2 regions of the Rhodoferax sp. GT1R46 genome follow, and region 1 is predicted to be linked to the other one. Evidence: predicted binding sites of a transcription regulator. Region 1 holds the regulator's gene; the other holds the start of a gene.
What was found. The regulator NrdR, encoded in region 1, represses ribonucleotide reductase genes. The targets are predictions, from matches to a motif close to CACNANATNTNGTG.
Positions count from the first base shown of each region.

Region 1 (15,496 bases):
TTTTTCCATCCGGATGCAAGGCGAGTTGCTCGTTGTAGGCGGTGATGTAGGCACAGTTGCCATTGCCATCGAGCAAGTAACCATAGGCCTCGCAGTTAGGGCGAATGCCCGAGCCAATGGCCGGCGTGCTTTTCAGCATGCGCATGGGGTAGCCTGTGGGTGAAATGGTATTGACCACGATGTCGTCTTCACTGGCCCTGAAATACTCCTGCTTGACCTTGGCTGGCATGCCGCATTCGTTAGAAACCGTGAAGCGCGTTGCCACCTGAACAGCGTCTGCGCCGTTCTCCATAAAATTCACCGCATCGCTACCGGTAAAGATGCCGCCTGCAGCAATCAGTGGAATATCCAGTTGCTCAGCCTTCAGAAAAGCCGCAATTTCTGCCACGATGGTGGCCAGGTCGTATTTGGCCCAGTCCAGGCCAAAGCCCAAGTGTCCGCCAGCCAGCGGCCCTTCGACGATGACGTAGTCTGGAAGCCGGTTCAGACGTGATGTTTTTCGCAGGAATAGCTGCAAAGCCCGCACCGACGACACAATGATCCCCAGCTTCGCGTCCCGAAACCGTGCGTGCTCTGCCATGAGGCCGAATGAGCCCAGATGCAAACCCGCACTCAAGGTGATGCCGTCAATACCGGCATCCAGCGCCGAGTTGAGTCGCACTTGCAAGGTGTCGCGCGGCGAGTTCATGGTCAACTTTTCCATGACGTTGACAAACACCAGGCCGTCACCACGCTTGGCCTCCATGGTCTTGCCAACATGCAATTTGGTGGCTTCCGCCAGTTCACCCAAGTCAAATTGAATGGTGGTTTTGTCCGAATTGTTGATGTTGCTCTTGTAGAACTTGGTTTTCCCCTTGACAAATTCCGTGTCAAAGCGTCGATCAGATACATCATGAACGAGGGCATCAGAGATGTGCCCGACGCCACCGAGACGCGCAGCCTCCAATGCCAACTCCGCTGTCGAAATATCTACGCCCATTCCGCCAATCATGATCGGCACCAGCTCTTTGCGCCCGAATTTCAATCGAAAGTCATCAACTCGTTTCATCGTTGTCCTAATTGTGGTGATGTGCGGCGAAAGGCGCGTCAAATTTTTGTAGAGGGGCTGCTGCTGAGCATGCGCTCTACATAGCGTGCGACGGTATCAATTTCGAGGTTGACTTTGGAGCCGTTCGTAAGCGTGCCCAGGGCAGTATTCTCGACGGTATGGGGGATCAGGTTGATGCTGATCTCGCAGCCGCCTGGTACATCGGCGACCCGGTTCACCGTCAGGCTGACGCCATTAACCGTGATGGACCCCTTGTAGGCGAGGTACTTTGCCAGAGAAGGCGGTGCCAGTACCCGAAGCTCCCAGCTTTCTCCCACTTGGGCAAAGTGGCTGATGGTACCTATGCCATCCACATGCCCGGAGACGATGTGTCCGCCCAGTCGGTCGTTGGCGCGCAAGGCTTTTTCGAGGTTAATCGGTCCTAGAGCGTCCAATCCGGCGGTTTTATCCAGAGACTCGGCGGAAATGTCGATGGCGAACTGGTTGGCAGCCGCATCGAAGGTGGTGACCGTCATGCAGGCGCCATTGAGCGCGATGCTGTCGCCAAAGCCTACATCGTCAAGATAACGGGGCGGACAGTAGATAGTTAGACGTTTGCCGTGGGTGGGCGAGTTGCCCAGAGCGTGAACGTCGGCAATTCGCCCCACGCCGGTGATGATTCCTGTAAACATCTCATCATTTTCGCAGGGTTTGCAGTCGAACCCGGCACGCATGCAAAATCTTGTTCGTTAAAAAAGGTCACGCCCAGCCACCCGGGCAATGACGCGCAGGTCTGGCCCCACCATTTCAGCGGACTTGAAGTCCAGCGGCAAAGCTTCGTCCAAGCTTGTCAAGGGGCCAAAGCTTGCCATGCCGCGTCCTTGCCCAATGAGTTTTGGAGCGAGGTAGACCAATAATTCGTCCACCAGCCCCTCTCGGATGAACGAACCGTTGAGTTGGTGACCTGCTTCAACATGCAGTTCATTGATTTCACGTCGGCCCAAGTCCAGGAGCATGGCCGCCAGATCCACTTTCCCGGTGGGTGTGCCATCCGCATGCTCACCGGGCAGGTAGATGACGGTGGCGCCACGGGCTTCCAGTGCCTGCTTTTTCTCATCATTTTGACCTGCAGCGTATATATAGACTGCGCGGCCAGCTATAAAAATAGGAGCATCGGTTGGCGTTTGCAGCTGGCTGTCCACCACCACCACGTGGGGTTGTCTGGGGGTCTCCACCAAACGGACGTCCAGCCTGGGCCGGTCGGCTAATACGGTGCCAATGCCGGTAAGCACGGCGCAGGCCCGTGCCCGCCAGGCGTGACCATCGGCCCGCGCCTCGGGTGATGTAATCCATTGGCTGGTGCCGTTGTCCAAAGCCGTTTTCCCATCCAGCGAAGCGGCGACTTTCATTCGCACCCACGGCGTTTTTCTGATCATGCGGCTGAAGAAACCGATGTTTAGTTCGCGGGATTGGATTGCCAAGGGGTCATCTGCAGCCAGGATCATTACCTCCACTCTTGCTGCCCGCAGCGTTGCAAAGCCTTTTCCAGCTACTAGCGGATTCGGGTCTGTGTTGCTGGCCACCACCTTTTTGATTCCTGCGGCAATGAGTGCATTGCAGCACGGGCCGGTTCGCCCGTGGTGGCAGCACGGTTCCAATGTGACAAAGGCAGTGGCTCCTATAACGGAACGGCAATTTGCAGCTGCATCGCGAAGCGCCATCACCTCGGCATGTGGGCCACCGGCGCGTTGGGTGTGGCCTTGTCCGATAAAGGCGCCATCGCTTGACACCAGTACGCAACCAACTCGTGGATTGGGCGGCGCGATGGAGGTCGCTCGTCTGGCTTCCACTATCGCAACCTCTAATGCTTGGAGTGATTTCAATTCGTTTTCTAGCACTTGATGTTTTACCGCTTGGCGAGTAATGAAGACCACTTGTCCGTTCAGTATGCCCCATGTGTCACGTCAGCAATAACATATCCTCCATGAATAATTCTGATTTATCAGCTTTAAATAGGTCAGTAGACTTGCCTTACTTGGGTGCTTGCGTTTCATGTAGAGGAGTCGACGATTTTCGTGGATTCTCGCTGATAGAGCTCATGGTTGTTATCGCAATTGTTGCTATTTTGGCGGCGGTAGCCATTCCCTCGTTTGGCGACATGATGCGGAAAAATCGCTTGTCCAGTGCAGCCTCGGCGTTGCAGGTGTCTCTCAGTTTGGCTCGTTCCGAGGCTATCAAACGTGGTGTGGATTCGGTAGTGACGGTTGCTGCAAACACCGCGGGAGGGGGGTGGACCAATGGTTGGACTGTATTTGTCGATAAGACAGGAACCGCAAATAATGGTGTAGCCCCGACCATTGACACTACCGGTGCGACTGCCGTAACGCGCGTAGAAATTGTTGCTGCACCATCCTCTCCGGTCAGCGTCGGTCAAAGCGGGACACTCAATTACTTCAGTTTCAATGGGCAAGGCAGAGTCGTCACTACCACTGGTGGCCCCGGAAACCGTTCCTTTTGGTTTTATGACGGAATCAGTGAAAAGTACTGTCTGGTCATTGATACCAGCGGTCGCGTTCGCACTGATCGGGTGGCGAGTTCTGCAACCTGTCCCGCTTCCTGACTGTCTATTGTATGTCCCGACAAAATTTCAATTACCGGTTTTTTTCACGGAGCGCCAAGGCTCAAGCATCTTTTCAGGCGGGCTTTAGCCTGATTGAAGTGATGGTCACTATGGTGATTTTGTCGTTTGGAATGCTTGGCGTCGCCGGGTTGCTGGTTAGCGGCGTATCCAACTCTGCGGCTTCGGAGGCATCCGCCAAAGCCAGCCAATTGGCGGCAGACATGGCGGACCGTATTCGCGCCAATCCTGCGGTGGGGCTTTCGGCCAGTAGCGAATACCTAACCAATTACTCAGATGTGCCTCCCAGCACCCCCACGACCATTGCACAGGCAGACAAGAAGGTATGGCTGGAGGCATTAGCGGCGCAATTACCCCAGGGTGATGGACAAATTACCAATGCCGTCGCTGGTGGAGCTCGCAGACTGGATATTACTGTTCGTTGGAACAATTGCTTGGGTACCTTGAACGATGTCGATCGTACAAGCTGTACGAATAACTCTGCTACCGCATTTAAAACGATCACCTTTGAGCTGCGCTTATGAATAAGCCTCATATTTTTCTCTCCCGTCAGCGGGGTCTGTCGCTGATTGAGTTGATGATTTCGCTAGCGCTGTCACTTGCGGTGATGGCCGGGTTGGCATCTGTCTACGTGGCAGTCAAGCAGACATTTCGTTTTCAGGAAAACACTGGTCGATTGCAAGAAGACGCGGTTTTTGCGCTGGACTCGATATCGCGCGACTTGCGCATGGCCGGTTATGCCGGTTGTATGGGCATTGAGAAAGGGGTTGCGTACTTACCTGGCAGCGTGTTGTCTAGCAGTTCTCCCGCCGCTTTTAATGGTCTCAACCCGTTGGCGCAGATTGCCACTATTCAGGCTGAAACCACGTACCCTGAAGTCAATGCACAACCCTTTACTGCATACAACTTTATTCGCGGCTTTGATGCGACGGTGCCAACGGGCATGGTGGCCACCAGTAATCCCACTCCTTCGGCGGCTAGCGGGAGTTTGTTTTTTGCTGGCGGTAGCATGAAGTCCGTTTCGTTGAGTGCTGCTATGGCATCTCCCAGCGCGAGTCCGACGTATGCAACCGATACCTACAGCTGGGCCACTGCCGCGGTCAACAGTGGAATCTATGATTTCATTATCTCCAACTGTACCGCTTCTAGCCTTTTCAAGGGCAAAGTGACCTTGGCTGCGGGCGTCCCCACGATTGATCACAGCACTGCCATGGGTAACAGTTCGGCAAATTTCGCATCTAACACCATGTTTGGTACGGACGCGGTGGTAACGCCTGCTGAGTGGCACTATTATTTTGTTGCCACGCGCACAGGGGCCAATACCCCAAGCCTGTACCACGTCTATTTCAACGGCAATTCACGTCAAGCAGCGGAAGAGTTGGTGTCTAACGTGGAAAGCATGAAATTGCATTTCGGCGAGAACACCGGAAGCATGGTCAACCCGGCGACCGGCTTGACGGTCATTGATCCGGTTACTGGCTTGGCGGTGCCGTCCTTGGTGCCAGATGTATGGCGCACCAGTGCGGCCAGCGTGACCGATTGGAGTCGGGTGGTTGCGGTTCGCATTGGCCTCATGATGGTGAGCGCTGAGGACGACATCAATCCCGGCGTGACGATGAATACGCCCACCTTGCTTGGGGCCACTTACTCACTGCCCACCGGCGCCTCAGCCAACCGTCAACGAAAAGAGTTTTCGACGACTGTGGTGCTGCGAAATCGTATTGCGGCACGATAAATTTGTCCACGTTTTGATCATGACCCATACCCATTTACCCACCCATTTTCGGAAAAGGCAGGCTATTTCTTTGCGGGGAAATCAGGGTGGCATGACCCTGGTCATCGGACTTATTTTGTTGGTCATGTTGATGGTTGTCAGCGTGGTGGGTTTCAGAAACACCACGTTATCTGAACGCATGACGGGCAACGCCTTTGATCGCAATGTGTCCTTTCAGTCGGCTGAGAGTGCAGGTAAAGAAGCGCTGGAGGTTATCAATACGGCTGGTGGTTTTGTGCCGGTTACAGCAACGATCTCTATGACCACGGTAGGGCAGTTCAATCCCCCGATAACCGCAGGAGGCACCGCTGCTTATTGGACACAAGGAGCAGGCGCTACGCTTGCTACGCCTGCTACAGATTGCCTTACTGCCACTTCGTTCAACTGGACAAGTTGTTCGGCAACTGTGGCCACCAAGTATGCCAACAATGCAAACAAAGCCCAGTATGTGATCGAGTTCATATCGAGTTCAGCCAGCTGCGTTACCAATGTCAACACTACGACCACCACCTATCGTGTTACTTCACGAAGTACCGGTGGATCGGGTGATGCAGAAGTAGTGCTGCAAACCATTTACAGCCAAAAAGTGGCAGCCGTTGGTGTATGCCCTTAATGCATTCTGGAGAGTGACCATGAAAAATCTGTTTGATTTTTGGAGTAGCGCAAAGTCCACCGCTTGGAGGCGTTTAGGTATAGCGTGTGCGGTTTTGATCTTCGGCAGCGCGCCGTTCAATGCAGCCAGGGCGCAAACTACGGTGAATATAGCGAAAGTGCCACTACTGGCTCTCAAAAGTGCTCCTGGCTTGGTCATGCTCACTATGAGTCGAGATCATCGGCTTTTCTATGCGGCCTACGACGACACGAGTGACATTGATGGAGATGGCACTGTCGATGTAGGGTTTAAGCCATTAATCACTTACTACGGAAATTTCATTTCCGATCGTTGCTACGACTACATCACGACTGGGGCCAATAACCCCCTATTCAGGCCGGTTGCAATGGCCAGCGCATCTGGCTGCAAGGTTGGTTCGACTCAGCGTTGGCACGGCAACTGGCTCAACTGGGCGACCACATCCCGTATGGATGCTTTGCGCCGCGTGCTTTATGGCGGTTACCGTGTTGTAGATAACGCGACCACATCTGGCGGTACCTCTACGGTGCTGCAGGGAGCCTTCATACCCAAAGACAGCCATGTTTGGGGCAAGGAGTACAGGCCTCTTGCTGCCGGTGGCGTGGATACCTACGACATTGCCGAATACACCACTTTGAGCATGCCAACGGGGACAAATCAACACGATTTTGTAGTGTTAACACCCACTGCCAACACCACTTATGCGTTCATGAGTGCCACCCCTGCGCCCGTCTTGCGTTACCTGACAAATGTTGACAATACCACCCACCGCATTTGGTATTGGGCATCTGCTGACGTTGCACAAGGTATTGGCAGTTCTCCTGCTAACTTTATCAAGGGTACCGGAGTTGCTACCTCCGAAACGGCCACAGACCGCAAGCTGCGGGTGGAGGCCTGCGTGTTGATTGGAGGGGCGCGTGAAGCCGGGTGTACCGGTTATCCATCCAGCAGCCCCACGGTCTGGAAGCCCACAGGTACCTTGCACGACTATGCGGTAAACGACCAGTTGAAGTTTGGCTTGATTACTGGTTCATACGAAAAAAATTATTCGGGCGGAGTGGTGCGACGCAATATCACGAGCTTCAATGACGAAATTGTTACCGCGACGGGGCAGTTTGCGTCGAGTAATGACGGCATCGCCAGAACCATTGATCGTTTAATGGTTCACGGTTGGGGAGGTTCCCAATATGATTGCGGATACAAGACCACCGCCAATCGCAATCAGGGTGACTGCAAGTCTTGGGGTGCTCCGATTGCTGAAATGATGTATGAGGGGCTGCGCTATTTCTCTGGAAAAAGTGCGGCTACCAGTGCTTTTGATTATGGCAGTGGAGCCAGCGCAGACGCGACGATGGGATTTTCAGCCTTGCCAACTTGGACCAATCCATTTCGGGCAAAGGCCAGTGGTGGCAGCCCTATTTGCTCGCGCCCTGTGCAGATGGTTATTGCAGACCCTTTAACCAGCTTTGATTCTGACCAATTGCCGGGTGCGTACTACAGCACGCCAACCACCGGCTATGGCGCAGCTTTGGGTTCCAATGATCTAACCGGTCTTAATGTAACAACAGAAGCAGACGCCATTTGGACCGCTGAGGCCTTGGGTACGCGCAATGTCTATATTGGCCAATCGACATCTACGAATTATGATGGCAACCCAAGTGCCAAGACCGCCTCTTCGTTCTCACAATTGCGGGGGCATGCCCCAGATGAAACCCAGTCGGAGGGTAGTTACCATTCCGCGAGCGTGGCTCGCTTCGGGAAGGTCACGGGAATACCTGTTGGAGCACCAACGGGCACACCGGTTGTAGCTACCGTTGCTGCAACCAAAGTTGACACCCTGGCAGTGGCTTTAGGCAGTCGCACACCTAGAATCGAATTTGCAAATCCACTTGGGGGCAAAGTAACAATTGTGCCTTTGTCAAAAGAGGTCTACGCGGCTAATAAGAACCCGGGTCAGTACCAGGCAACGGGCGCTATTACCGGGTTTTATTACAAGAATTACTCGCCTACGCAGGTTACCGCGGTCGTCAATTATTCCGACTCGGACCAGGGTACCGATAACGAAACCGATGCGCAAGTGGTGTACGACATTACGCTCACTGGTAACGTTTTGAATATCCAGATGCAGCAGCTCGACCCTTATCCTGGTGGCATTCAATCCAACATGGGTTACGTTATTTCTGGCACTGGGGCCACGACCGATGGTTTGTATCTCGATACCCGTACAAACACCTCCAGCTTCCCCAATCCGATGGCCGCAGGGCTTATCTATTATCTGGACACGTATTCTCCTATAGCAGTGACGGTGCCGGCTGGAGTGACTCCTACGATTGCATCTCAATTGCCAAAGACCTTGACCAGCCCGCTGAATAGCAAGGCGCTACCAACTTTTGGAACGACTACCTCACGTACTTTTACGTTGACTGCGGCGAGTGCGACCACCACTAGCTTCATACCGCATGACCCCCTTTGGTATGCGGCCAAATATGGTGGTGCTGGAGTAATGACGGGTCCTGTTGGCGCACAGGATCCAACCAACTATTTCAAGATCAGCAACCCTGCAAACTTGCCCGCTCAAATGGGAAAGGCGTTTCGATCTGCGGCGGCACTTGCCGCCGTGGCGAGCACCAGCGTGGTGGGTGTGGGGCAGCGTAGTTTGGGTACTGCGGCCATATATCAGGCGAACTACGATTCGTTAACCTGGTCGTCTCGCTTGTATGCTTTCCCCGTGTCTACGTCGGGTGCCTTGTCAAACACTCCTGTGTGGGAGTCGTCCGCTCTAATCCCTACTGCGCCTGCATCGCGCACCAACATGTTCTTGGGACGAGGTGGTGCCACCACGCCTATTGTCTTGGCCTCCACCGCCTACGCTTCTCTAAGCGGTTCAGCGGACCCCACTACGACGGAGATCAATGATTTTGGCGACTCAGCAACCTACAACTATTTGCGTGGAGACAAAAGTGGGGAAGAGCGCAACGGCGGCACTTTGCGCAACCGGGGAATTACCGCCGGTACCAACACTTCGACGGCCATCGATCCGGCTACGCAAACTACCAACAACCCTACTGGCACGACCTATGCCAAGTCAACTTATGGCTCGGTCTTGGGTGACATTGTTAATTCTGATCCGCAAATTATTTCCAAGAAGGACTACGACTACGGCGATAGTGACGCAACCTACACTACCTTCTTCAGCGCTATTAGCTCAGAGACCATAGCGGTTGGCAGCAACGATGGTTTCTTTCATATTTTTAACGCCGACCCGACCAGTAGTGGTGGCGGTGAGTTGTTGGCGTTCATGCCGCAAGCCGCGCGCATGAATATCAAAAACATGGCGAGTCCCGCTTTTCAACATGAAGGCAAAATTGATGGATCTATAGGCTTGGGACATGCCAAGATCCGTACACCCGCTGATTCCACTGTGAAGTGGCGCAGTCTGGCCATTGGGACTGGTGGCGGAGGTGCGCAAACCGTGTTTGCAGTCGATGCAAGCTCCACCACGTTTACGACAGGCAGTGTCATGTGGGAGATCAATAACCTTACTACCGCCGCTTCGAGCTTGGCCTCCACTTTTGGATATGGCTCAACTTTTGGCAATATCATGGGGCGTCCAGCCATAGGCAAGCTGGCCGACGGGACTTGGGTGACCGTATTTGGCAATGGTTACAACAGTACAGCAGGGCGTGCTTTCCTGTACGTTGTTCGCTTGAATGATGGCGCTATTTTGAAGATCATTCCTACAAACAATGCCACTACGGGTAATGGCATGGGTGCTACTGAAATTGTGCGCAAAACATCGGGTAACCGAGACACCATTGACTACGTCTACGGTGTGGACTACAAGGGCGGGGTGTGGCGGTTTGACCTGAGCAGCGTCTCAGGCGGGTCCGGCTGGCCAGCCAACGGGGCGCTTCTGTACCAAACGCCCACTGGGCGCCCCATTACCGGTGAAATCAAGGTGGGTCCTGCGCCTACCAGCGTACTGACCACCGGCGGTAAGATGGTCTACTTTGGAACTGGTAGTTATCTGAGTGCGGCAGACCCATCTACTACAGCAGTGCAAGCGCTATATGGTGTCTATGACGATTTGCTGGGCACGTCAAACTCTATAGCTTCGGTACTTGATACCAAATTGTCGAATATGACAATTTCACCGGGAACCTATTCGGATGTACGCCAAACCTCGGCAGCGCCAACAACTCCGTGGTATTCCGTGGCAGGAAACAAGGGCTGGGTAGTGCCTCTGAGGGCGTCTATCTCTCCGTCTATAACCAATATTTATGCCGGTGAGCGAGTTATCGCGCCCCCGGTGCGGTATACGATCACGGGCACAATTGACGCGTTCTTGTTTACCTCTATTGTTCCAAGCACCGATGACTGTTCAGCTGGATTGGATGCCTGGATTACCGGTGTTGACGCAATGACCGGCGGTTACGTTAAAGCGTTCAGTAGCCTTGCTGAGAATTCAGTGCGAATTACTGGCGGATCGCCGCGCGGTGTATTTGTGTTGCAAGATGGTGCTGCACCTACTTTGTACATCAGTCAAACTGTTTTCAATAACACCGTTGCCACTAACACATTTACAACCGGGACGGGTGGCTCGCAGGATGTAACTATCAACGGTGTGACGGGAACCACGCGGATTATTTCTATTGACTTGACCAAGGCAACACCATCTGCCACATCGAACCGACAGGTTTGGCGTCAACTGAAGTAAGACGTGCGTTTTTAATAACAATGGGAATGCAGAAATGAATTTAAAAAATCGTTTGCGTGGGTTCACCTTGATTGAGCTCATGATTACAGTCGCCATTGTTGGGATTTTGTCTGCAATTGCATTGCCGTCATATAAGGGCTACGTAGAGCGGGCAAAGCGGGCGGATGCCAAAACTGTGTTGTTGCAGGGGGCTCAATTCCTTGAAAGAAATCGGTCAAGCAATTTCACCTACGTGGTTGCTTTGCCCTCAGCTTTGGCGGTTTCACCGGCTACGGGCACTGTTGCCTACACCATCGCAGCAGTAGCTACTGCATCCGATTTCACTTTGACTGCCACTCCTACTGGGTGGGTAGATAGCACTTGCGGCAATTTGACCCTTACTAGTCTTGGCGTAAAGGGGCAAAGTCTAGGGAACGCGGCCACATGTTGGAACAAGTGAACGGTTATTGCCATTAGTCTTAGGAAAATTTGAACAAATTTTAAAGTGGAAACTCTCGGCATAGCGTCTGGCCGAGATTGGTTGGGCATGAAGGGGTTTTGGCAAAACCCCAAGTCCACAATGGCCAAGAAATCAGCACGCCGCACTCGGCGCACGCGTACGCCAGCATGCAGAGCGAAGGTGGCGCTGGCAGCTCTGCCTGAGGACAAGACGACGGCAGAGCTGTGCAATCAGTTCGAATTGCATGCCAACCAGATTACGGAGTGCAAGAAGCAGTTGCTGACGCATGCAACGGATGCTTTCGAAGGTGACTCCAAGCCAGTCAAGATAGTGGATCTGGTGCCACCGCACGGGTATAGAAGCATAGGCGCCCCAGCCTGCCCCCAGCAAGGCAACACCAGGCAACAAGATCTATCCCTACTTGTTGCGCAAACTCGCCATCGTGCAGTCCAACCATGTCTGGGCACTGGACACAACATACATTCCTATGGTCCGAGGTTCTGTCAGCCTCACAGCAGTTGCCGATGTGGCCAGTCGCAGGGTGTTGACACACAAGGTGGCGATCACGCTGGACGCTTGCCACGCAGTTGAAATCATTGAAGAAGCTTTTGCACGATTCGGTCTGCCAGAGATAGTCAACACCGATCAGGGCAGTCAGTTCACTGCGAGCGACTTCACCGATACGGTATTGAACAAAGGTTGCAAGCTATCCATGGATGGGCGCGGTGCCTGGCGTGACAACGTCTTTGTCGAGCGGGTGTGGCCCAGCGCCAAGTACGAACGCATCTACCTCGAGGCCTATGACGGCGTGTCGGCAGTCCGTGCTGATATTGCCGACTACTTTGACTGGTACAACACGCAGAGGCCGCATTCAAGCTTGGATCGAATCACCCCAGAGCAGACCTATCTGAACTTGCTGCCCACGTTGGCAGATGCTGCGTAGAATCAAATCCCCGGTGTGCCCCGAGCACCTTTAGCAATCGACCCAGAGCCCACTTAAAGTCGGGAATTTGTCGTTCAAACAACCGGAGCCACTTCTGGGTGAACTGAACCACCGATTGCTCAGGCGATCCCGAAACGATGGCAAGATAGGTCAGACCGTGGTTGGCCCAACCCGAGAAACACCACGTGCCCCGAGTGCATAGCAGTGATGGGGAACTATCCGGCGAATTCCATCAGCGACCGCAATTGCAGCCTGCATACAAAGTCCGGATGCATGACTGCAATCGAAGCTTTGAACCGTCGTGAAATGAAAGCTTGGCAAACCGGGGGAGTCTATGCATGGTATTTCAGAATGAAGTTGCATATTGGTGTGGATAGCCAAAGCGGTCTGGCCCACAACGGAGTGGTAACACCGGCCACTGTGCATGCAAGCGTCCGTTGCCAGACCTGCTGCACGGCAACGAGCGGCGGGTCTACGGTGACTCGGCCTATGCCAGTCAGAAGGCTCTGATTGCTGGCAAGGCACGCACGGCAAAAGACTTCACCAACCAGCGCATGCGCTGGGGTCGTTGACGAGGCCGTGCGTGTCAAGAACCGCAACAATTCACGCACCCGCTCACGGTTGGAGCATGTCTTTGGCGCGGTCAAGCGGCTGTGGGGCTTTTCTAAGGTGAGATATCGTGGATTGCAGAAGAACGCCACACAGGCGTTCACTGCTTTGGCCAAAATCCACCTCGGTCCCCAAAGGTTGATGGCCCGGAAAACGGCCCCTAGGGCTGCAGAACTGGGCTCATTTGGCCCCAAGTTCACAACATCAGGCCCCATCCACTCGTGTCGGCGCCTTGACGGTACTTCTTCACCATAATCCTGGATTGGACTACCGCCTCACCTCATCCACCAGCAGCTTGAACTCATCAATGTCTTCAAAGTTGCGGTAGACGCTCGCAAAACGCACATAGGCCACCTTGTCGAGCTTCTTGAGTTCGCGCATCACCAGTTCGCCAATCCGGGTAGACGCAACTTCACGCAAACCCAAGTTCAGCAGTTTTTCTTCAATACGCTCAATGGCGCTATCAATTTGCTCAGTGCTGACGGGGCGTTTGCGCAGCGCCAAGTTGAACGAGGCCAGTAGCTTGGCGCGCTCATACTCAATACGGCGGCCGTCCTTTTTGACAATGGCCGGGAAGTTGACGTCCGGACGCTCGTAGGTCGTAAAGCGCTTTTCGCACGAACCGCATTGGCGCCGGCGCCGGATGAAATCCCCGTCCTCAGAAATCCTAGTTTCCACAACCTGGGTCTCTGAATGACTACAAAACGGGCATTTCATCGCGCAGCCAGATCGTGCTTAGCCGTAAACCGGAAAGCGCGATGTCAAGGCGTGCACTTTGGCGCGCACTGCATCGATGTTGGCCGCATCACGCGGGTTGTCCAGCACGTCGGCAATCAGGTGGGCGGTGGCGCGTGCCTCTTCGTCCTTGAAGCCACGGGTGGTCATGGCGGGGGTGCCAATACGCACGCCGCTGGTGACCATCGGTTTTTCGGGGTCGTTGGGGATGGTGTTTTTATTGATAGTCATGTGGGCGTCGCCCAGCACGGCCTCGGCTTCTTTGCCGGTAATACCTTTGGCGCGCAGGTCGACCAGCATCACATGGCTTTCGGTGCGGCCGCTCACAATGCGCAGGCCGCGCGCAGTCAGGGTTTCTGCAATGATTTGCGCGTTCTTCACCACCTGTTGCTGGTATTCCTTGAAGCCGGGCTGCATGGCTTCTTTGAACGCAACGGCTTTGGCGGCTATCACATGCATCAAGGGGCCGCCCTGCAGGCCAGGGAAAATGGCGCTGTTGATGGCTTTTTCATGCTGGGCTTTCATCAGGATGATGCCGCCGCGGGGGCCGCGCAGGCTTTTGTGGGTGGTGCTGGTGACCACGTCGGCATGGGGCACAGGATTGGGGTACTGGCCGGCCGCGATCAAACCGGCGTAGTGGGCCATGTCGACCATGAAGATAGCGCCCACGTCTTTGGCCACTTTGGCAAAACGCTCAAAGTCGATCGCCAGCGAATAGGCGGATGCGCCAGCGATGATCAGTTTGGGTTTGGATTCATGGGCTTTACGCTCCATGGCGTCGTAGTCAATCGCTTCGTTGGCATCCAGGCCGTAGGAAACCACGTTGAACCACTTGCCACTGATGTTCAGGGGCATGCCGTGCGTTAGATGGCCACCCTCGGCCAAGCTCATACCCATGATGGTGTCGCCCGGCTTCAAAAAGGCCAGAAACACGGCTTCATTGGCGGATGCACCGCAATGGGGCTGCACGTTGGCGGCATCGGCACCAAAAATTTGCTTGATACGGTCGATGGCGAGCTGTTCGGCCACGTCCACATGCTCGCAGCCACCGTAGTAGCGCTTGCCGGGGTAGCCTTCAGCGTATTTGTTGGTCAGCTGGCTGCCCTGTGCGGCCATAACGGCAGGCGATGCGTAGTTTTCGCTGGCAATCAGCTCGATATGGTGTTCCTGGCGCGCGTTTTCGGCCAGGATGGCGGCCCACAGTTCGGGATCGGTTTGTTCGACGAGGATGTTACGGTTGTACATGGCAGTCCTTTAAGACAATGAACCTTGATCACATGAAATGAGACAAGGGCTGCCCAGGCGAACGGCTGAACGTGCCCGCCTGTGCAGGCGGTACGGCACGCTTCCTAGTGGTGTCCCACGTCAGTGCCTTAAACCCTTGCGGGTGGACACCTATCGCCAGTCGCGTACCAATACGAGTTTACCCGACTCGCTCAGGAGTTGGAAATACTGGCCACGGTCTCCGGCGGTTCCTGTGGTTTAACAGGTGCAGTCACGGGTACCAGCCGTGGCGCTGACAGCGGCACGGTACGCCCACCAACCACGAGTTGGAGCCGGTTGTACTCGGCCATAACCTTAGCGGTATAGCCGCCGTCCTCTTCGAGGTTGCCAGCTCCCACGTAGAGCTTGAGGCCACCTTCTATGGAGCCACCACGGGAAATACACTCCTGCAGCACCTTGACGCCAACCCGCAAGTTGGAGACCGGATCAAAAGCTGCAAGCCTGCCGCCAAAACCCTCGTACTTGTCACTATGGATCTTGGTCATAACCTGCATCAGCCCCTGCGCGCCCACTGCACTTTGCGCAAACGGGTTGAAGCCGGACTCAATGGCCATGATGGCCAGAATGAGCGTGGGATCCAATTTGGTGCGTTTGCCGGTTTCAAAGGCCTCTGTTACCAATGCGCTGAGCGGCTCGGGTGCAATGCTGTACTTCCGGCTAAGCCAATAGACCACAGCAGCTTGCTGTTTAGGCAGGCTT
Region 1 covers NZ_JBWMBC010000001.1:807,519-823,014, forward strand. The annotation lists gene AC097W_RS03765 (nitronate monooxygenase) at 1-1,048, opposite strand, end outside; gene AC097W_RS03770 (riboflavin synthase) at 1,087-1,719, opposite strand; gene ribD (bifunctional diaminohydroxyphosphoribosylaminopyrimidine deaminase/5-amino-6-(5-phosphoribosylamino)uracil reductase RibD) at 1,777-2,910, opposite strand; gene AC097W_RS03780 (GspH/FimT family pseudopilin) at 3,012-3,647, shown strand; gene pilV (type IV pilus modification protein PilV) at 3,659-4,189, shown strand; partial or broken gene AC097W_RS03790 (prepilin-type N-terminal cleavage/methylation domain-containing protein) at 4,186-4,275, shown strand; gene AC097W_RS03795 (PilW family protein) at 4,393-5,400, shown strand; gene AC097W_RS03800 (pilus assembly PilX family protein) at 5,420-6,052, shown strand; gene AC097W_RS03805 (pilus assembly protein) at 6,072-10,787, shown strand; gene AC097W_RS03810 (type IV pilin protein) at 10,822-11,226, shown strand; partial or broken gene AC097W_RS03815 (transposase) at 11,347-12,169, shown strand; partial or broken gene AC097W_RS03820 (transposase) at 12,506-12,904, shown strand; gene nrdR (transcriptional regulator NrdR) at 13,046-13,495, opposite strand; gene glyA (serine hydroxymethyltransferase) at 13,514-14,758, opposite strand; ZMP/ZTP riboswitch at 14,803-14,932, opposite strand; gene AC097W_RS03835 (lytic transglycosylase domain-containing protein) at 14,950-15,496, opposite strand, start outside.

Region 2 (15,496 bases), on a different contig from region 1:
ATTTCAAGCGTTTAGGGCTCTAGCCCCCGTAGAACCTGCGAAAGCAGCTACTAAATTCATAGCAAATTTCAGAATTCGTCAGGATTGACCATGTCCAAAAAAGTCTTTATCAAAACCTTCGGCTGCCAGATGAACGAGTACGACTCCGACAAGATGGTCGACGTCATGCACGCAGCCCAGGGCTATGAGTCCACCCAAAATGTAGACGAGGCCGACCTGATTTTGTTCAACACCTGCTCGGTGCGCGAGAAGGCGCAGGAAAAGGTCTTCTCGGACCTGGGGCGTGTGCGCCATCTGGCCAAAAAAGGCGTGCTGATCGGCGTGGGCGGCTGCGTCGCCAGCCAGGAAGGGGCAGAGATCATCAAGCGCGCACCCTATGTGGACGTGGTTTTTGGCCCGCAAACCCTGCACCGCCTGCCGGAACTCCTGAACCAGCGCGCGCTGCAAAAGCGCCCGCAGGTGGACATCAGCTTTCCCGAGATTGAAAAGTTTGACCATCTGCCACCCGCCAAGGTGGACGGCGCGTCAGCCTTTGTGAGCATCATGGAAGGCTGCTCCAAATACTGCAGCTACTGCGTGGTGCCCTACACCCGTGGCGAAGAGGTGAGCCGCCCGTTTGAAGACGTGCTGGTGGAAGTGGCTGGACTGGCCGACCAGGGCGTGAAAGAAGTCACGCTCTTGGGGCAAAACGTCAACGCCTACCGCGCCAAAATGATTGGCGATGCCTCGGCGCTGTCCGCTGAAATGGCCGACTTTGCCACCCTGTTGGAATACGTGGCCGACATCCCTGGCATTGAGCGCATCCGCTACACCACCAGCCACCCCAACGAGTTCACACCCTCGCTGATTGCCGCGTACGACAAGCTCCCCAAACTGGTGAGCCATTTGCATCTGCCGGTGCAGCACGGCAGCGATCGCATCCTGATGGCCATGAAGCGTGGCTACACCGCCATGGAATACAAGAGCACGGTGCGCAAGCTGCGCGCCATTCGCCCCGACATGGCCATGAGCTCGGACTTTATTGTCGGCTTCCCCGGCGAGACCGAAGACGACTTTGGCAAGATGATGAAGCTGATCGACGACGTCGGCTTTGACAACAGTTTCAGCTTCATCTTCAGCCCCCGCCCCGGCACGCCGGCAGCCAATCTGCACGACGATACCCCGCACGAAGAAAAGCTGCGCCGCCTGCACCTGCTGCAAGCGGCCATCAACGCGAACATCACCCGAATCAGCGAGAGCCGTCTGGGAACGGTGCAGCGCATTCTGGTGGAGGGCGCGTCCAAACGCGATGGGGGAGAACTGATGGGACGCACCGAGTGCAACCGGGTGGTGAACTTTATCGGTCAGCCACGCCTGGTAGGGCAACTGGTCGATGTGAAGATTACCGAGACCCGCAGCTATACGCTGCGGGGTGAAGTCTTGATGCAGGAAGTCCTTACGGGCCGAGATTTTGCCGTTCGGGTTGAAGAAGCGCAAAAAAGCGCATACTGACCTTTGCTGAATTCGGCATGTTCAACGTGCACTTTTGCTCGTTGGAAAGTTGCCGCAACTTATTGCGGACCTCACAGTCAAAAGTAGAAAAATCATGGTTTACGAAGAACGTTTTTCTGACGTCGAGCTGGCTCAGATCATTTCAGAAGGATTGATCTACATGTGCGCCTGCCCGGCGCAGGTGGCAGAGGCCGTTCGCAAAGTGCGCGAACTCTATCGCTACCAAATGAACTGTCTGAAAGATTCTGAAAATGAATCCACCGTGCACCAAACGATTGCACAAACCGCGGCTGCAACGCACGGTCAGTTGCAGGATTGCATGGAGCAGATTCTCGTACTGGAGAAATGGGATCGAGAAACCCTGCAAATGCCCGAGTACCTGCGCGTCAAGCAACTGAAAGAAATTTCAAGCGACTGAACTAGAACGGCATCTTCGGCATGCCCTTCATGCCGCCAATGCGTTTCATCATCTTCATCATGCCGCCGCCCTTCATCTTCTTCATCATGTCCTGCATCTGCTCAAACTCCTTGAGCATGCGGTTCACTTCCTGAACCTGCACACCGGCACCTGCGGCGATGCGGCGCTTGCGGGTGGCTTTGATGAGTTCGGGCTTGCAGCGCTCCAGCGGGGTCATGCTCTGGATGATGCCTTCCTTGCGCTTGATGTCCTTCTCGGCGCGGTCCATGTCCACATTGCCCGCCTTGGCAGCCATGGACGCAGGCAGTTTATCCATCAGGCTGGACAGGCCACCCATTTGCTTCATCTGCTGAATCTGGGCCAAAAAATCGTTCAAGTCGAAGCCAGCACCGCTCTTGACCTTGGCCGCCAGCCGCTGAGCTGCCTGAATATCCACACCGGCGGTGACCTGCTCGACCAACGCCAGAATGTCGCCCATACCCAGGATGCGTCCCGCGTGGCGCTCGGCATCAAACACTTCGAGGCCATCGAGTTTTTCGCTGGTACCGGCAAACTTGATAGGCGCTCCGGTAACCTGGCGTACTGACAGCGCCGCACCGCCGCGAGAGTCACCATCCAGCTTGGTCAGGATAATGCCCGTCAGTGGCAGGGCTTCCTTGAACGCTTTGGCGGTGTTGACCGCATCCTGGCCCTGCATGGCGTCGACCACAAACAGGGTCTCAATCGGGTTCAGGGCGGTGTGCAGGTCCTTGATCTCGCGCATCAACGCTTCATCAATGGCCAGACGGCCCGCGGTATCGACCAGTAGCACGTCAAAGAAGTGCCTCTTCGCGTAGTCCAGGGCTGCCAATCCAATGTCAACCGGCTTTTGGTCCGGCGTGCTGGGGAACCATTCCGCTCCAGCCTGCGCGGTTACGGTTTTCAGCTGCTCGATGGCGGCAGGACGGTACACGTCGCCCGAAACCGTCAGCACTTTCTTTTTGCGCTTTTCGATCAGGTGCTTGGCCAACTTGCCCGTGGTGGTGGTTTTACCCGCACCTTGCAGACCGGCCATCAGGATGACCGCGGGTGGCTGGGCGGCGAGGTTGATGTCACTCACACCCTCGCCCATGGTAGCCGCCAGTTCCTTGCTGACAATGCTCACCAGCACCTGCCCCGGCTGCAGGGAGCCCAGTACTTCCTGACCCAGGGCTTTTTCTTTCACGCGGGCAATGAAGTCGCGCACCACGGGCAGGGCCACGTCGGCCTCCAGCAAGGCCATGCGCACCTCGCGCAACATGTCGGTCACATTGGTTTCGGTGATGCGGGCCTGGCCTCGCATTTCCTTGACGAGGCGGGAAAGTTTGTCGGAAAGAGCGGAGGCCATAGTGGGTCCAGTGGTGGAGGTTTCCGGTACGCGGAATCTCAAGTGAATGCCAGCCGGAGCCAGCAGGGTGCGAAACGCTAAACTGTACCCATGATTTTAGCCAGTGCGTCCCCCATTCACCTGATTTTGTCGGTTTCAGCCGCTGCAGCCTATGCGTGGCCTGCAATCTTGGCCAACCGCCTCAGCCAGCGATCGGCGCGCCTGTGGGTAGCTGTGGCTTGGCTGCTGCATGGCGCCATGCTGGCCTGGACGCTCTTTGGAGAGCAACCGCACTTTGGTTTTGCACCCGCCATGTCAGTCACCGCCTGGCTGGTGGCGGCCGTCTATGCCGTAGAGAGCCAGATCTACCCACAACTTCCAACCCGGTGGACCTTGTGCGCGCTGGGTGCATTGGCCGTGCTGGTAGCGCTTCTGTTTCCTGGCAGCCCCATGCCCGCCACCGCATCAGCCTGGCTGGCCCTGCATCTTGCATTTGGCGTGGCCTGCTACGGACTGTTCGGTATCGCGGTTGTGCATGCCTGGTTCATGACGCGTGCCGAAGCTCGCATTCGCCATGCAGAAGATCCTCAAAGCGGTTTACCCCTGTTAACACTGGAGCGACTGACCTACCGTTTTGTGGGCGCAGGCTTTGTTCTGCTCAGCGCCACTTTGCTTGCAGGGTTCTTGTTTGGCGACTCGCTGTATGGCCATGGCCACGCGTGGCGCTGGGACCACAAGACAGTTTTCTCCGTGCTGGCATGGATCACTTTTGCGGTGCTGCTCATCGGGCGGGCCGCTTTCGGATGGCGCGGCAAACGGGCCGTGAATGTGCTCTACATCGGCTCTGCGCTTTTACTTCTGGCGTATGTGGGCTCGCGCTTTGTGATGGAAATCGTACTGGGGCGTACACCATGAAGTACCTGCTGATTTTTCTGGTGGTGTTGTTGCTGGCGTGGCGCTGGCGCTCGTCACGCTCAACCGCGCAACGCGATGTTTCGCGAAAAAAGCCCGCCTCTGCGATCCCGCAGGACATGGTTCGTTGTACCCAGTGTGGTGTGCATATCCCCGCAAACGAAGCGGTGCTTGGCACCAGAGGTTCCTATTGCAGCGCAGCCCACCGCCAAAAAACAGAGTCTTGAATGGGCGAGCCAGACTACCAACACTCATGGTTTGATCCTGCCGGGATCAAAGGGCCTTCGGATACGCCCGATGATTTGAACGAACTAACCCGTTTGTGGCAGGGCTTCATGACCGCCCGGCTCATTCTGGGACTTGTGCTGGTGGTGCTGCAAACGGCATTAGTTGCCACCGGCACATCCCACAGCGTTTTGTTGATTGCCATCAGTGCCGCCTATTTTGCGGGCACGTTGGCAGCCCGGCTATATATCAAGCCACGGCCACTGGGTGAGTCGTTCAACCGCGCCTGGGTGGCGCTGGTGGGACTGGACGTCGTTGCATTTTCCGCGTTGCAGCTGTTGCAGGGCAACAGCATTAACTACACCCCCCTTTTCGCACTTCCGATACTGCTGGCGTCCATTTTGGGCTCCCTGAGCCTGGCACTGGGTACCGCAGCCGGAGTGACCGTTGTTTTACTGGGAAGCACCTTGTGGGCCTACGTTCAGGCCCCGACCGATGCCGCACCGTATTTTGTACAGGCCGCGCTCAGCGGAGTAGGCTACTTTGTGATTGCGCTACTGGGAAATCAGCTTTCCACCCGATTGGCGAGCGAAGGACAGCGCGCCCGCCAGAGCCAGCTCGCAGCAACCATTCAGCGTCAGGTCAATGAACTGGTCATCGAGTCACTCCCGGACGGCGTACTGGTTGTGGATGACAAGGGTCGTGTGCGCGCTGCCAACCCCGCAGCGCGGCAGCTACTTGCTTCCGAGCGAGCCTCGCACGCGAATGTTTTTGACCTGAAAGACGAAGCAGGCTGGCTTCCTCTGCTGAAGTTGACGCGCTTGACGGTCGGAACCCACCAGAGCCAGGAACAGGATGTGGTCATTCATCACTTGGCCCATGGTCCGCGCCGATTGCATGCGCGCACCCGTCTTGCTGCGCCGCACGGCAGCAGTGGCGAAAGCCTGTGCGTGCTCTTTCTGGAGGATCAACGCGAACTGGAGGCGCGCATGCGCACGGAAAAACTCGCCAGCATGGGCCGCTTGTCTGCCGCAGTGGCACACGAAATCCGCAATCCCCTGGCCGCCATTGCGCAGGCCAATGCGCTGCTCGACGAAGACCTCACCGATCCCAGACACAAGCGATTGACCGTGATGGTGAGCCAGAACGCCAAACGACTTGCAAAAATCGTGGATGACATCCTCAATGTATCAAGAGCACAACCCCACGACAATCCGCACACAACACTTGCACTGAACGAGTCGATTCAGCGCATTTGCACTGATTGGGCGGGGCAAAACGGCAGCCAGAGGCAAATGGGCATCCATTTGCTCGATCCAGAAGCCAACGTCCGCTTTGATGACGATCACTTGCGTCGGGTGTTGGTCAATCTACTGGACAATGCACTGCGATATGCCAGCGGTAAGCCCGACTCCATCCAGGTCAGCAGGCTCCTGGTTGATTCACAGCATACTGGCATTTCTGTCTGGAGTGACGGCGCCGCCATGGAGCAGTCCGTGGAACGCCACTTGTTTGAACCCTTTTTCTCATCGGAGAGCCGCTCCAGCGGTCTGGGGCTCTACATTTGCAGGGAACTCTGCGGAGGGCATGGCGCGTCCCTGATTTACCAGCGCACTACCCGAAAAACCGATGACCACCAGACAGGTGGCAATGAGTTTGTAATCACGTTCCTGCGCACCGACGCACAAGGCAACGCCGCTTTGACGGAAACTAATGCGACACCATGGCAAACCACACTGTATTGAGCAACGCCCAGATTCTGGTGATCGACGACGAGCCCGATCTGCGAACTCTGTATGAGCTGACGCTGTTGCGCGAAGGCTACCGGGTGGAAACCGCGGGCAGCCTGCAGGATGCCTGGCAACTGCTCAACACGCGACGTTTTGACGTAGTTATTACCGACATGCGCTTACCTGACGGACTGGGGATTGAAATATTGTCCAGCATGAAGACGCAACAGCGGGCGGAGCGCTGCATCGTGATAACGGCCTACGGTTCGGCAGAAAACGCGGTGGAATCGTTAAAGGCCGGCGCTTTCGACTACCTCACCAAGCCAGTGGATTTGAAACAATTCAGATCGGCAATTGCTTCTGCAGTCCAGGGTACAGCGCCGCACAGTGGTCCGGCGCGCCGGGCTACGGACGCCAGGTGGTCTGAATCATCGCCCTCAACCTCTGCCGGCCAGTTGACCCTGTCGAAGTTGGCCGGTGACTCTGCTGTCATGCGCAGCGTGAAGGACCGGATCGTCAAGGTTGCTCGCAGCATGGCTCCTGTCTTGATACGCGGCGAGTCGGGCACCGGCAAAGAACTGGTCGCGTCCGCATTGCATGCCAACAGCCACCGGGCGGCAGGGCCCTGGATCGCGGTGAATTGCAGTGCGATACCGGAAAACCTGCTGGAGACCGAGTTTTTTGGCGCGAAGAAGGGCGCCTACACCGGGTCGACCCAAGATCGGCAAGGTTTTTTCCAGGCCGCGACCGGAGGGACACTGTTTCTGGATGAGATTGGGGATCTGCCATTGGCCATGCAGTCGAAACTACTTCGCGCCATCCAGGAGCGCTGCGTGCGGGCAGTGGGCTCCAACCAAGAGGAGTCAGTTGATGTGCGCATCATCAGTGCCACACACAAGGACCTCCCCGAGGAAGTGCATGCGGGTCGGTTCCGGCAGGATCTCTTCTACCGGCTGAACGTCATTGACATAGTTATTCCCCCGTTGCGTGAACGTCGCGAAGACCTTCCCGCATTGTGCGAGGCGCTGCTTGCGCGAATCGCTCAGGAATCGGGGATGCCCGCACCGCGACTGGCCCCAAGCAGCATCGAACAGCTTGCGATGCTGCCGCTCAACGGCAACGTCCGAGAACTTGAAAATCTGTTGCACCGCGCCGTTGCCCTGTGTGAGGGCGACGAGCTTCATTTTGATGACCTGCAGACACCCATCAGTGGAACCATGCCGCTGGAAACCGTCACGTCGCCCGCGCGCCTCGCACCGACGGACTCGCCCCTGCCCACGGATCTGCAAAGCCACCTGGATCAGCAGGAGCGCGACATCCTGGTCAAGACACTGAAAGAGACCAGTTTCAACCGCACCCTGGCAGCCTCTCGCTTGGGCTTGAGCCTCAGGCAAATCCGCTACCGGATAGCGCGGCTAAAAATCGATGCACCCCGGGACGAAGACCCCGATGCCTGACAAACATCTTTTAAATCCTGGACTTTGGGATGGCGGGTGGTACCGCTTTGCGCACCGGGTGCCATCGCCCAACTTCGGCCCCCGCCCAACAAAGGCCCACATAGACCTTATCGTGCTGCACTCCATCAGCCTGCCGCCTGGCGTCTACGGCGGCAATCAGGTTCATGAGCTATTTACGAACCAACTCGACTGGGAACAGCACCCCTACTTCAAACAGATAGAAGGCATGGAGGTATCTGCCCACTTCTACATTCAGCGCGGAGGCGAGGTATGGCAGTTCGTCAGTTGTGATGACCGTGCCTGGCACGCAGGCGCATCGCACTACCGAGGGCGCAATGACTGCAACAACGACTCCATAGGCATTGAGCTTGAGGGCCTGGAGGGAGGCATATTTGAGTCCGCGCAATACGAAGCACTGCAAGCCCTGTGTCCCGCACTGGGCCAGCGGTATCCGATTTCGTACCTTGCGGGTCACGAACACATTGCACCTGGTCGAAAAGGAGACCCTGGCGCTGGCATGGATTGGTCGCTTCTGCAGAAAACCCTGGGATTTTCTCCACCGTGTTTTCCCGCAAGCGTTTAAAAAATAATTGACTCCAGGGTCTGTTGGACGCCACCCGAAAAGTCCAGCGCTGACATTTTTCAAATGCATCGCTGCGATGTCCCGTAGACATCAAACCGCCACCGCATGCGGTTTTTCCAGGCAAAAGCGTTTGAAAGCAGCGCCAGCATTGGGTTTCCTGGCTCAAACACACGTCAGATAAGGCCTGCAAAGCATTGCCCACTTTACGGGCGCCGCGTAGGCATGCAGCGCAGGCCAATAGCACAAGCCAAGCAACTGCCGCGGTTTGGCAAACTTTGACCGGATACACTACCGGTAGCGTCTTGCAACCACCCTGCACCCCATATATAGTGTGTGCTGCTTTCACCGGCTTTTCAGAAATTCCGCCAAAAAAGCCGGCAACCAGGTTCATTTGAGCCCAATAAAAATACCGATTTAGACGAGGAAATCATGCAATCTGTTTCAAACGCCACCGCTCTCGCCTCCAGCGCAGTCCCACCCGCCCTCAGTGAGCCGATGGCTGACAGTGGCGCCATTAACCTGCTTGACCACTACCAGATCATTCGTCGCAATGGCGCCGTCGTACCTTTTGAGCCCAACAAAATTGCGGTGGCCATGATGAAGGCCTTTCTGGCCGTTCACGGAACCCAGGGCGCGGCGTCTGCCAGCGTTCGCGAAATGGTTGACGTTTTGACGCAGCAAGTCATCCGGGCGCTGATGCGCTCGCGCCCAGGCGGTGGAACCTTCCATATTGAGGATGTACAGGATCAGGTGGAACTCGGCCTCATGCGGGGCGGACACCACGAAATCGCACGTGCCTATGTTCTGTATCGTGAGCGCCGCACCCAGGAGCGCGCCAAACAAGTCGCGCAAGTGGCGCCAGTCGCACCCGTATTACATGCCATTGAAGGCGGTCAGCGCGTGGTGCTGGACCTCGGTCAACTCAAGTCGCTGATTCAGACAGCCTGCATGGGTTTGGGAGCCGATGTCAGCGCTGAGCCCATTCTGGCCGAAACCATGCGCAACCTGTACGACGGCGTGCCCATGGACGAGGTGTACAAGGCCTCCATCCTGGCGGCCCGAACACTGATTGAAAAAGACCCCGACTACACGTACGCCACAGCACGCCTGCTGTTTCACACCATTTCCCGCGAAGTACTGGGGCGTGACGTCGCGCCTGCCGACATGGCTGCGGCCTACACCGATTACTTCCCCGGATTCATCAAGCGAGGCGTTGGCGCCGAGTTGCTGGATGAACGATTGATGCAGTTTGATTTGAAGCGTTTGGGCGCAGCCCTCAAGGCCGATCGTGATCTGCAATTTGATTACCTGGGCTTGCAGACGCTGTATGACCGCTACTTCCTGCATGAAGGCAAAATCCGCATTGAATTGCCCCAGGCTTTCTTCATGCGCGTGGCCATGGGTCTGTCCCTCAACGAGATCGACCGCGAGGCGCGGGCCATCGAGTTTTACGAAGTACTTTCCAGCTTCGACTTCATGTCTAGCACCCCGACACTGTTCAACAGTGGCACGCTGCGCTCCCAGCTCTCCAGCTGCTACCTGACCACGGTGCCCGATGACCTGGACGGCATCTACGAATCCATCAAGGAAAACGCGCTCCTCTCCAAATTCGCGGGCGGCCTGGGCAACGACTGGACGCGTGTGCGTGCCTTGGGCGCCCACATCAAGGGTACCAACGGCGAATCACAAGGTGTGGTGCCGTTCCTGAAGGTGGTCAATGACACGGCCGTTGCCGTGAATCAGGGCGGCAAGCGTAAAGGTGCCGTTTGCACCTACCTGGAGACGTGGCACCTCGACATCGAAGAGTTCCTGGAACTGCGCAAGAACACTGGCGATGACCGCCGCCGCACACACGACATGAATACAGCCAACTGGATTCCTGATCTGTTCATGCGCCGCGTGATGGAAAAAGGCCAGTGGACCCTGTTCTCCCCCAACAATGTGCCCGACCTGCACGATTTGTTTGGTGCGGAGTTCGAAAAGGCCTACGTGGCCTATGAAGAAAAAGCAGCCCGCGGCGAGATCAAACCCTCCCGCACCGTCCAAGCCAGCGACCTGTGGCGCAAGATGCTCACCATGCTGTTCGAAACCGGACATCCCTGGATTACCTTCAAGGACGCCTGTAACGTTCGCTCGCCCCAGCAGCATGCGGGTGTCGTGCACTCATCCAATCTGTGCACCGAGATCACACTCAACACCTCCGACACCGAAACGGCCGTCTGCAACCTGGGTTCCGTCAATCTGCGCCAGCACCTGAAGAACGGCGCACTGGACCACGACAAGCTCAAGCGCACCATTTCGACCGCCATGCGCATGCTGGACAACGTCATCGACATCAATTACTACGCCGTCAAAAAAGCGCGTGACTCCAACCTGCGCCACCGCCCGGTCGGCCTGGGAGTCATGGCTTTCCAGGACAGCCTGTATGAGTTGCGCATCCCCTACGCGAGCGATGCTGCCGTGGATTTTGCCGACCAGTCCATGGAAGCCATCAGTTACTACGCCTATTGGGCATCCACTGATCTGGCCAAAGAGCGCGGCAAGTACTCCAGCTACAAGGGATCGCTGTGGGACAAAGGCGTTTTGCCACTCGACACCCTCGACATGCTGGCCAGCGCACGTGGCGGCTATGTGGAAGTGGACCGTTCGTCCACTATGGATTGGGATGCGTTGCGCCAAAAGATTGCGGTTGACGGCATGCGCAACTCCAACTGTGTTGCCATTGCGCCGACGGCAACCATCTCCAACATCATTGGCGTCGATGCCTCCATCGAGCCCAGCTTCGGCAACCTGTCGGTCAAATCCAATTTGTCGGGCGAGTTCACCGTCATCAATGGCTATCTCGTCAAAGACCTGAAACGCCTGGGCTTGTGGGATGACGTCATGGTGATGGACCTGAAACACTTCGATGGATCGCTGAGCCCGATCGATCGCGTACCCCAGGACGTGAAGCAGTTGTACGCGACAGCTTTTGAAGTGGAGACCCAGTGGCTGGTTGAGGCTGCAGCGCGTCGTCAGAAGTGGATTGACCAAGCGCAATCACTGAATATTTATATGGCAGGCGCTTCAGGCAAGAAGCTGGACGAGACCTACAAGCTTGCCTGGCTGCGTGGCTTGAAGACCACTTACTACCTGCGCACCATGTCGGCAACGCATGCAGAGAAATCGACTGTCACGGCCGGACGCATGAATGCAGTGTCCAGTGGCAATGACGCCAAGGGTTCCATGCGGAGTTCCAGCGCGTTGGAGACCGCAGCAGCCGCCGCACAAATGCAAATGGAGATGGCGACAAACGCGGCGACGGACATCAAGTTTTGTGGCGTTGATGACCCAACCTGTGAGTCATGTCAGTGAAGAAAAAGCATGTGTCGCGTTTCACGCGATGCAATTGAACAACACATGCGAGCAACGAAATGCATGATTACTTTTCATTTCATTTCGCTGCTCTCATAATCCGCTGATTGGAATTATTTATGTTGACCTGGGACGAAGAAATCAAGCCCACATCGCTACCGAATTTTGCGCACACGCCGACGGAAGAACTGTCTGCGGTGCAAGCGCAAAGCGCTCCCGTTGTTCGTACATTGAATGATGGCGCGCATCTAGCACCCCTCCCCATGCCATCGACGCCTGTTGCAGCCCGCCCATCTGAGGCGCCTCGGCGCATGAAGGCTTCGGACAAACGAATCATCAACGGTCAGACCGATGTCAATCAGCTGGTCCCGTTCAAGTACAAATGGGCGTGGGAGAAGTACCTTGCGAGCTGCGCCAACCATTGGATGCCGCAAGAGGTCAACATGACCAGGGACATTGCGCTATGGAAAGACCCGAACGGCCTGACTGAAGACGAGCGCCGCATCATCAAACGCAATCTCGGGTTTTTTGTTACTGCAGATTCACTGGCCGCCAACAATATTGTGCTCGGCACGTATCGGCACATCACTGCGCCCGAATGCCGCCAGTTCTTGCTGCGTCAGGCGTTTGAAGAGGCCATCCACACGCATGCATATCAGTACATTGTGGAGTCGCTGGGGCTGGACGAGAGCGAAATCTTCAACGCCTACAACGAAGTGCAGTCCATCCGGGACAAGGATCAATTTCTGATCCCGTTCATTGATGCAATCATGGACCCCAACTTCCATACAGGAACACCCGAAGCCGATCAGACACTGCTGAAGTCGCTGATCGTGTTCGCCTGTCTGATGGAAGGCCTGTTCTTCTATGTTGGCTTCACGCAGATCCTGGCGCTGGGACGGCAGAACAAGATGACCGGCGCCGCAGAGCAGTACCAGTACATCCTGCGCGATGAGTCCATGCACTGCAATTTTGGCATTGACCTGATCAACCAGCTCAAGCTCGAAAACCCGCAACTCTGGACTGCGGAATTCAAGAGCGAAATCAAGGCTTTGTTCGAGAAGGCTGTGGAGTTGGAATACCGTTACGCAGAAGACACCATGCCACGTGGCGTGCTGGGCATGAACGCTTCCATGTTCAAGGGCTACTTGCGCTACATCGCCAATCGACGTGCCACCCAGATCGGACTGGAAGCATTGTTCCCCAATGAAGAGAACCCGTTCCCCTGGATGAGCGAGATGATCGACTTGAAGAAGGAGCGTAATTTCTTCGAGACACGCGTGATTGAGTACCAATCGGGCGGCGCGCTGTCCTGGGACTAAGACGTTGAAAATGGTTCTGCGAATTTCACAAATCCACCAGCACTCTGTAAAGGATGCGATGGGTTTGTGTCACCAAGTTCATGCTGCTGGGCCTTTGCCCAACAACATGAATCGCTTCTTGCGATCCAACCGGCAAGAAGTGCTCTTTGTAAATTGATCAAGGAGAAAATAATGGCAACTGCAAAAAAATCGGCTCCAAAAAAAATGGCCGCATCCGTAAAGAAAGCTGCACCAGCGAAAAAAGCTGCGCCAGCAAAAAAAGTAGCTGCTAAAAAAGCAGCTCCTGCCAAGAAGACTGCTCCGGCAAAAAAAGTAGTTGCTAAAAAAGCAGCTCCTGCCAAGAAAGCCGCTCCGGCAAAAAAAGTAGTTGCTAAAAAAGCAGCTCCTGCCAAGAAAGCCGCTCCGGCAAAAAAAGTAGTTGCTAAAAAAGCGGCTCCTGCCAAGAAAGCCACTCCGGCAAAAAAAGTAGTTGCCAAAAAAGCGGCTCCTGCCAAGAAAGCTACTCCGGCGAAAAAAGCGGCTCCTGCCAAGAAGGCGGCCGTAGCAAAAAAGCCAGTCGCTAAAAAGGCAGCCAAGAAGTCGGCTGCGAAGAAAGCCGCGAAAGCACCCGCTGCTTCCGCCGCGCCTGCTGCTCAGACCACTTTGAGCCCGCAGGCCGCATGGCCCTTTCCAACATCCAGCAAACCCTAAACGGTCTGCTGATTGGAATCAAAGCCCGGAACTGCAAGGTTCCGGGCTTTTTTATGGGTAGAAAGCAAGCAACCGATACCCCGACACCCGATCGGAGGGCGCTGGCAAGCGCACATTAATGGCGAGACTCGCGGCCAACTCAACACCGGGAGCCATGGCGGCCTGCTCGATCCCCAATTCGCTGGCCGCAAAAATCCGCCGAACCAGCGGACGATCCTGCATATCGGTTAGTGCCAACTCCATCGCTGGCGTCGCCACTTCGATTGGAGCGCTGTTCTTGAGCGTGAAAGTCAAACGGTACACATCGGCACGGACTTTGGTGAAAGAAGAACTGTCTATCACCACAGATTCAATTTGCCGCAATGGCGCAATCTTGCAGGCCAGCGCTTCACATATCAACGACACAAAGGGTTTTGTGGCGGGCTCCATTGCGGTAATCCGGTCCCGCTCCTGAACGGTAATCTGCAGAAAAAGCACGCCTGCCAGAAGGACGCACAGTAGCACCAATGAAGCGCGAATCAGCGGCCGGCTCCATATAGTTGCCTCGCGAGCGGATCGCATAAATGACAGATTGGGGTCACTCTCGGCCGGACTCTCTATGGCGTCTGCCTGCACGAACCGGAGCGGTGACACCTCTGCCGCTGGTTCGACACATGCATCTTCGTCGACCACATCACCCGGAACATCGGCGACAACCGAATCGTCAAGAGGTAGATTCTCTGGTTCTGGTTCTGGTTCTGGCTCAAGATCAACATCAGAATCAACGGGAAACTCCAGAATCCGTGACAGCTCAGAAGGACTCTGCTCAGGAAACGAATCCGGGGGAACCTCGGCCACCGCGAGGTCAGGCTCGGGCGTTGGCTCCGGCTCAATGGAAAGAAAATCGAACCGGTCAGGAACTACGCTATCGGGGAGTTCGTCGGCAACCTCATGGGCAGCGAACTCTGGTTGCGCCTCGGTCTCAGTCTCGGGCGCTACCGCGCCAAGAAGATGCGCATTGGCGTCAAAAACCTCGTCACATTGCCCGCAACGGACCCAACCGTCTGAAATACGAAGTTGATCCGGCACCACTTTGAACATCGTGGAGCAGGCGGGACATTGGGTTATCAGGCTCATCGGTAGGCCATTGTAGATGGCCTGAAATGCACGTTCAGATTGATGCGGTCATCAATATCCAGCCATCTTCCCGGTCGGCGACCGCAAGACGACAATGCGGCGCGTACGCCTCGATAAGCTCATCGGCTTGCCGCTCCAGAATGCCCGCAAGCACCAGATCACCACCCGGCACGACATGTGCACACAGTAAGGGAGCCAGCACCTTGAGTGGCGTGGCCAGAATATTGGCCAACACCACTTCGTACACACCCTCAGCCCGGTCCGGCAGACCCGCCAGCAAGATCACCCCGTTTGCAGAGGCGTTCAATTCGGTGGACTGAACCGCCGCGACATCAATGTCGACCGCGACGACTTCGCTCGCCCCGAATTTCGCAGCCCCAATGGCCAGAATACCGGACCCGCAGCCGTAGTCCAAAACGCGTCCTTGCACGGAGTGGGTTGCAATCCAGCGCAGACACATGCGGGTAGTGGGGTGGGTTCCCGTGCCGAAGGCAAGTCCCGGGTCGAGCCGAATCACCTGGCGCGCCTGGGCAGGTGGTTCATGCCAGGTCGGCACGATCCAGAATTCGGGTGTAATCTCCACCGGCGTGAACTGCGACTGCGTCAACCGCACCCAGTCCTGATCGGGCACTGCTGCCATAGCCAAGACCAGGCACCCCGCAAACAGTTCCTGCACCTTGAGCAATCCAGCAGCTTCTGCAGCAAGGGACTCTTCGGCAAACAACGCAGTCACCCGCGAACGCTGCCATCCATCTTTAGGTGGCGGCATGCCGGGCTCACCAAAAAGGGCCTGTTCGGCATCCGTCTGGGCATCTGCGTCTTCGACACTCACGCTCAAGGCGTCCAGCGCGTC
Region 2 covers NZ_JBWMBC010000005.1:142,528-158,023, forward strand. The annotation lists gene miaB (tRNA (N6-isopentenyl adenosine(37)-C2)-methylthiotransferase MiaB) at 91-1,491, shown strand; gene AC097W_RS12740 (hypothetical protein) at 1,586-1,909, shown strand; gene ffh (signal recognition particle protein) at 1,911-3,275, opposite strand; gene AC097W_RS12750 (cytochrome C assembly family protein) at 3,366-4,169, shown strand; gene AC097W_RS12755 (PP0621 family protein) at 4,166-4,393, shown strand; gene AC097W_RS12760 (two-component system sensor histidine kinase NtrB) at 4,394-6,136, shown strand; gene AC097W_RS12765 (sigma-54-dependent transcriptional regulator) at 6,115-7,578, shown strand; gene ampD (1,6-anhydro-N-acetylmuramyl-L-alanine amidase AmpD) at 7,571-8,161, shown strand; gene AC097W_RS12775 (ribonucleoside-diphosphate reductase subunit alpha) at 8,591-11,515, shown strand; gene AC097W_RS12780 (ribonucleotide-diphosphate reductase subunit beta) at 11,635-12,837, shown strand; gene AC097W_RS12785 (histone H1-like DNA-binding protein) at 12,961-13,527, shown strand; gene AC097W_RS12790 (zinc-ribbon and DUF3426 domain-containing protein) at 13,579-14,607, opposite strand; gene prmA (50S ribosomal protein L11 methyltransferase) at 14,678-15,496, opposite strand, start outside.
Region 2: a site for NrdR is predicted at 8,480-8,493, ahead of AC097W_RS12775 (ribonucleoside-diphosphate reductase subunit alpha). Genes of this name have one in related genera too.